DNA from 3 places in the Pectobacterium sp. HCp5_1 genome. Region 2 is predicted to be linked to each of the others. Evidence: predicted binding sites of a transcription regulator. Region 2 holds the regulator's gene; each other region holds the start of a gene.
What was found. Region 2 encodes ArgR, which controls arginine synthesis, uptake and breakdown. Its sites were predicted from a motif close to ANTGAATAAAAATACANT; they were not measured.

Region 1 (2,276 bases), on a different contig from region 2:
CTCACGCCACCGATCAAATCCGATTCGTTCTGGGTCTCTGCCAGAAATCTGGCGGCAGTACTGGTTGCCCCTTTCTTCGAGAGGGCAAAAACCGACGATCCTCTTGCAGCTCGATTGGTAAACGCATCCGCATGAATCGAAATGAACAGATCGGCACGCTGCTTGCGCGCTTTCGCCACCCGTACACGTAACGGAATGAACACATCTTCATTACGCGTCATATAGGCTTTCATGTTGGATTCGTTGTCGATCAGCTTGCGCAAGCGACGGGCAATTTGTAGCACGATGTCTTTCTCGCGCGTTTTATTCTTGCCAATCGCACCGGGATCCTCACCGCCGTGACCGGGGTCGAGCATGATAATCAGCGGACGATCCCGCCCGGCTTTCCCGGCTTTCGGCGCTTCTGCTGGCAGCGTACGTTCCAGATCGCCTTTGTTGTAATCCTCCAGCAGCGCCAACAGCGGATCGTCTTCGTTGTCGTAGCGCCCTGCGGCGGGATACAAATCCAGCACCAGTCGGTGCTTGAATTCAGCCACTGGCCCCAGCGTAAAGACTTTAGTCGTCGCCTGCTGCTTGAGCTCTAACACCAGGCGCACCGTGGTTTTATCAAACTGGCCGATGCGCGCTTCTTTAATCAGCGGGTCGTTATCTGACTTAAACTGGCTGGCTATCTCCTTCAGTACGCTGTTCAGATGAACGTTTTCGATATCCACCACGATGCGCTCAGGATTACTCAGACTAAACTGTTTATATTTCAGCGGGTGATTGGATTCCAGCGTGACGCGGGTATAGGCGGAGGACGGCCAGACGCGCACGGCCACGACCTGCGTCGTCGCTGCTATTCCTACACCACTTACGCTTAACAGCCAGGTTGCTGCTGCGCTTTGTAATAGACGCCGTCGAGTCAGATGATGATTCGAATGAGACATGCCGCTCCGATCTGATTGCTGTGCGCTATCCTGCATTGTTGTGTTGCGAATGCACGGGATAGGCCATTAAAAAATGAATAAAGGTAAAAATTGTCAAAAACTTTAACGAATCTGTTCCACGCTGTCATGCAAAAATCCTTTGCATGCCCGTCATACTTCAAGCCGCATGTGCGTTGGCTTCTCTTGCTCACCCCAGTCACTTACTTATGTAAGCTCCCGGGGACTCGCGCGGTTGCCGCCTTCACGCAACTCGAATTATTTAGGGCATGGTAGCAAGATGAAACAGAATCCTGACTTTTCTGGTTAATACTTCCTCTTGCCTTTTACGTCATAAAGAATAAAAATACAGAAATTACGAATAAAAATGCAAAGAGGGCTCGCAGTGAAGGAACGGAGTACAGAACTGGTTCAGGGCTTCCGCCATTCAGTTCCCTATATCAATGCCCACCGTGGCAAAACGTTTGTCATCATGTTAGGTGGCGAAGCCATTGAACATGCCAACTTCTCTAGCATCGTAAATGATATCGGGCTGCTACACAGTCTGGGGATCAAGCTGGTGGTCGTTTATGGCGCTCGCCCGCAGATCGATGCCAACCTGACAACGCATCACTACGAACCTCTCTACCATAAAAATACCCGCATCACCGACAGCACCACGCTGGAGCTGGTCAAGCAGGCGGCAGGAATGCTGCAGTTGGACATCACTGCCCGGCTGTCGATGAGCCTGAACAACACGCCGCTGCAAGGTGCCCACATTAATGTCGTTAGCGGTAACTTTATTATCGCGCAGCCGCTTGGCGTGGATGACGGTGTGGACTACTGCCACAGCGGCCGTATTCGCCGCATTGATGAAGAAGCCGTTCACCGCCAGCTGAATAGCGGTGCAATTGTGCTGCTCGGCCCGGTTGCGGTTTCAGTCACCGGTGAAAGTTTCAATTTAACCTCGGAAGAGGTCGCGACCCAGCTCGCTATTAAGCTGAAAGCGGAAAAGATGATCGGTTTCTGCTCCTCGCAGGGTGTGACCAATGAAGAAGGCAACATCATTTCCGAACTGTTCCCCGACGATGCACAGCAGCGTATTGATGCACTGGAACAGGCTGGTGATTACCATTCGGGTACGGTTCGATTCCTGCGCGGCGCGGTCAAAGCCTGCCGCAGCGGCGTACGCCGTAGCCACCTGATCAGCTATCAGGACGACGGCGCGCTGCTGCAAGAACTGTTCTCACGTGACGGTATCGGTACGCAGATCGTAATGGAAAGCGCCGAGCAGGTTCGCCGTGCGACCATCAATGACATTGGCGGTATTCTGGAGCTGATTCGCCCGCTGGAAGAGCAAGGTATTCTGGT
Region 2 (2,276 bases):
CTGCTGGTTTCTGGTGGCCATACGCAGCTCATCAGCGTGACAGGTATTGGTGAATATCGTCTGCTGGGCGAGTCGATTGATGACGCGGCGGGTGAGGCGTTTGATAAAACGGCGAAATTGCTGGGATTAGATTATCCCGGTGGTCCAATGCTATCGAAAATGGCGCAGGCTGGGGATTCCCAACGCTTCACGTTTCCGCGCCCGATGACCGATCGGCCGGGGCTGGATTTCAGCTTCTCTGGGCTAAAAACGTTTGCGGCTAATACGATTCGTAGCAACGGCGATGACGATCAAACGCGTGCCGATATTGCACGTGCCTTTGAAGATGCCGTTGTAGATACGCTGGCGATAAAATGTCGTCGCGCGCTGGATGAGACGGGCTTTAAACGACTAGTCATGGCGGGGGGCGTGAGTGCAAACCGGACGCTGCGCCAGCGCTTAGGTGAAGTGATGGCGAAACGCGGTGGTGAAGTGTTTTATGCACGCCCCGAATTCTGCACAGATAACGGGGCAATGATTGCTTATGCGGGCAGTGTACGTCTGGTTCATGGTGCGAGCCAGACGCTGGGCGTATCCGTTCGGCCACGTTGGCCATTGGCTGAACTGCCTGCGGTGTGAGGCCTTAAGCGCAATAGTCGCTACGTGTAGCGGGTCTACACGTAGCGAAGAAAACGTAGTAAAAAATACGTAGCAAAGAACGAATGACAAAAAGCGATAGCGGACGAGCGGGTTACAGCTCTTGTTCGAATAGCACCAGAATAGCTTCGTAAAGCTGTTTGACGCTGAAGCCTCTTGCTGGGGTGGTGAAGATGGTGTCATCCCCTGCGATGGTGCCGAGAATACCTTCTGACTTCCCAAGTGAGTCCAGCAGGCGAGCAATGAGCTGCGCGGCTCCAGGGCTGGTATGGATCACGACAACGGCATCATTGTAATCTACGTCCAGCACAAGATTCTTCAGCGGGCTGGACGTCGTCGGAACGCCAAGTTCAGCAGGGAGACAATACACCATCTCCATTTTGGCATTGCGCGTGCGTACGGCACCAAATTTCGTTAGCATGCGTGACACTTTGGATTGATTGATATTTTCAAATCCTTCGTCTTGCAATGCCTGAACAATTTCACTTTGAGAACTGAACTTCTCTTCCTTTAACAGCGCTTTGAACGCTTTAACGAGGTCTTCTTGTTTTGTCGAATTTCGCATTCTGCACCGGATTAATTGTTATGGTTAATCTTCCTATTATGCAGTTGTGTGAATTTTTATGCAATTAAGTCGCGTATAATTCCAGTCCCTTTCATCAGATATGCGTTAGTCGCTGTTTTCAAAAAAAATCGACTCTCGGGTAGTCCGAAAAATGCGTCCTGCGTCACATAAAAGTAAATCAAATGTTATCAGAATGATGTTGTTTGGACGCCATCGATCGGTGTAATGTAGCGCACAGGTTAATCGCACGTGAATGAACACCGCGTTATAGCTCAATAGCTTATTAACTTTACTTACCTTTCAAACGAATGGTTGTTTTTGATTTATTATTAGAGACATAGCGTATTTTTTGTCTCTCATGTCATTTGTAGAAAGATAAGTAGGTTGCTCGTATCCCCATTTTTATATTCTGTTTATAACCAAATGAATTCACGGCACTTTTTTATTTTATGATAATAAGGAGTTTAGGATGAAAGTTGCAGTTCTCGGAGCAGCAGGTGGTATCGGTCAGGCACTCGCACTCCTCCTCAAAACCCAGCTTCCTTCAGGTTCAGAACTATCCCTTTACGATATCGCCCCAGTAACGCCGGGTGTTGCCGTCGATCTGAGCCACATTCCTACAGCAGTGAAGATCAAAGGCTATAGCGGTGAAGATGCTAAACCAGCGCTTGTTGGTGCAGATATCGTGCTGATCTCCGCAGGTGTGGCACGTAAACCTGGTATGGATCGTTCCGATCTGTTCAACGTCAATGCTGGCATTGTGCGTAACCTGGTTGAGCAAATTGCGGTTACTTGCCCGAAAGCCTGTATCGGTATCATCACCAACCCGGTGAATACGACCGTTGCCATTGCAGCCGAAGTGCTGAAAAAAGCGGGCGTATACGACAAAAACAAACTGTTCGGCGTCACCACGCTGGATATCATCCGTTCCAACACGTTCGTTGCTGAGCTGAAAGGCAAACAGCCGCAGGATATTAATGTGCCTGTTATCGGCGGACACTCTGGTGTGACGATCCTGCCTCTGCTGTCTCAGGTTCCTGGTATCAGCTTCAGCGAGCAGGAAGTGGCCGATCTG
Region 3 (2,276 bases), on a different contig from region 2:
GTTACGCAATACCAGCAGATGAGAAATAGCTTCGTGCATCAGTTCAATCGCGTTCACGCCGCGCGAAGGATCGCTGGAGTGACCGGACTGCCCCTGAATGCGGATCGCGTTGGACATATGGCCCTTGTGAGCGCGCACTGGTTGCAGCGACGTCGGTTCGCCGATGATGGCGCAGTCCGGGCGAATCTGCGTGGATTCGGAGAAATACTTGGCACCGGCCATTGTCGTCTCTTCATCTGCCGTTGCCAGCACATAGAGCGGTTTCGTCAGCTTAGCCGGATCTATGTCGCGTAACGCATCCAGAATAAAGGCAAAGAAGCCTTTCATATCCGCTGTACCCAAGCCGTACAGCTTGTTGTCATGTTCGGTCAGCGTGAACGGGTCGCGCGTCCAGCGACCATCATCGAATGGGACGGTGTCGGTGTGGCCTGCCAACAATAAGCCACCTTTTCCTTCACCAATCCGCGCCAGCATATTAAATTTATTGAGGGTGCCGGGAACCGGTTGGACTTCCACATGGAAGCCGAGATCGCCGAACCAGCCTGCCAGCAGGTTGATTAAGGTATGATTACTTTGATCGAGCGCGCTGTCGGTGGCACTGATGGACGGTGTGGCGATCAATGCCCGATATAGCTCAATAAAAGGGGGTAAATTCATCTTCACTGTTGACAGCCTCTGGTTAGGATAGTATCAATATTCATGCATTTATTTTGAATAAAAATACAATAATGCTCAGCGAAAGGAAACCCAAAGGTACGGCGATGGCGATTCGTCACTTTCACTGAGTTTCGCGGGTGAACAGCGTACCGACGCTGGTGAGCCCTGTTACCTGTTTCATAGATAAGTAAGAAGGTATACGGATCCCATGCTGAATACGCTGATTGTTGGTGCAAGTGGTTATACCGGCGCTGAGCTTGCGCTCTACCTGAACCGTCACCCACAGATGAACATAACCGCTTTGATGGTTTCTGCGCAAAGTGTCGATGCAGGAAAATTGATTTCTGATTTACATCCGCAGCTCAAAGGCATCATTGATGTACCGGTAAAACCGCTGACCGATGCGGAAGAAGCGGCGAAAGGTGTGGATGTCGTTTTTTTGGCGACCGACCATAAAGTCAGCCACGATCTGGCCCCGGTTTTTCTGGCGGCAGGTTGCACCGTTTTTGATTTATCCGGCGCGTTCCGCGTACAGGATGCCGATTTTTATCGTCGCTACTACGGTTTTGAGCATCAGCACCCTGACTGGCTGGCAAAAGCGGTTTACGGGCTGGCCGAATGGCGTGCTGAAAGCGTAAAACACGCGCAGCTGATTGCGGTGCCGGGCTGTTATCCCACGGCCGCACAGCTGGCGCTGAAGCCGCTGCTGGACGCGCAATTGCTGAACCCGGCGCAATGGCCGGTGATTAATGCCGTGAGCGGCGTGAGCGGGGCAGGGCGTAAAGCGTCTATGACCAACAGCTTCTGCGAAGTCAGCTTTCAACCGTACGGTATTTTCAACCATCGCCATGAACCTGAAATTTCAACGCACCTCGGCACGCCAGTGATCTTCACGCCGCATTTGGGCAACTTCGCTCGCGGTATTCTGGAAACCATCACCTGCCGCCTGCAACCGAGCGTCACCCAGCAGGATGTTGCCGAAGCCTATCACAACGCCTATCACGATAAGCCGTTGGTTCGCCTGTATGACAAGGGCGTTCCGGCGCTGAAATCCGTTGTCGGCCTGCCGTTCTGCGATATCGGTTTCTCCGTTGACGGTGAACACCTCATCGTGGTGGCAACCGAAGATAACCTGCTGAAAGGCGCGGCGGCACAGGCTGTGCAATGCATGAACATTCGTTTTGGTTTCCCTGAAACCCAATCGTTAATTTAATGACTACTGGTCCCGACATTTCGAGGCGTGAAGCATAATGAATCCGTTAATTATCAAATTAGGTGGCGTTTTACTGGATAGCGAAGAAGCGCTGGAGCGTCTGTTCACCGCACTGGTGGCTTACCGTCAGGAACATCAGCGTCCGCTGGTGATTGTGCACGGCGGCGGCTGTCTGGTGGATGACCTGATGAAAAAGCTGGCGCTGCCAGTCGTGAAGAAAAACGGCCTGCGCGTCACGCCTGCCGATCAGATCGACATTATCACCGGTGCGCTGGCGGGATCCGCCAACAAGACGCTGCTGTCATGGGCGAAGAAGCATGATATCAACGCAGTTGGCCTGTGCCTGGGCGATGGCGGCAGCACGACGGTCACGCAGCTCGATGAGTCTTTGGGCTTTGTGGGTAAA

Region 1: the regulator ArgR is predicted to act here: its motif matches at 1,262-1,279, upstream of argA (amino-acid N-acetyltransferase).
Region 3: the regulator ArgR is predicted to act here: its motif matches at 710-727, upstream of argC (N-acetyl-gamma-glutamyl-phosphate reductase).

Annotation. Positions count from the first base shown of each region.
Region 1 covers NZ_JAUMIO010000007.1:84,766-87,041, reverse strand. Annotated here, with positions in the region: gene amiC (N-acetylmuramoyl-L-alanine amidase AmiC) at 1-929, opposite strand, end outside; gene argA (amino-acid N-acetyltransferase) at 1,294-2,276, shown strand, end outside.
Region 2 covers NZ_JAUMIO010000006.1:191,063-193,338, reverse strand. Annotated here, with positions in the region: gene tsaD (tRNA (adenosine(37)-N6)-threonylcarbamoyltransferase complex transferase subunit TsaD) at 1-618, shown strand, start outside; gene argR (transcriptional regulator ArgR) at 731-1,201, opposite strand; gene mdh (malate dehydrogenase) at 1,671-2,276, shown strand, end outside.
Region 3 covers NZ_JAUMIO010000043.1:2,844-5,119, forward strand. Annotated here, with positions in the region: gene argE (acetylornithine deacetylase) at 1-663, opposite strand, end outside; gene argC (N-acetyl-gamma-glutamyl-phosphate reductase) at 866-1,870, shown strand; gene argB (acetylglutamate kinase) at 1,908-2,276, shown strand, end outside.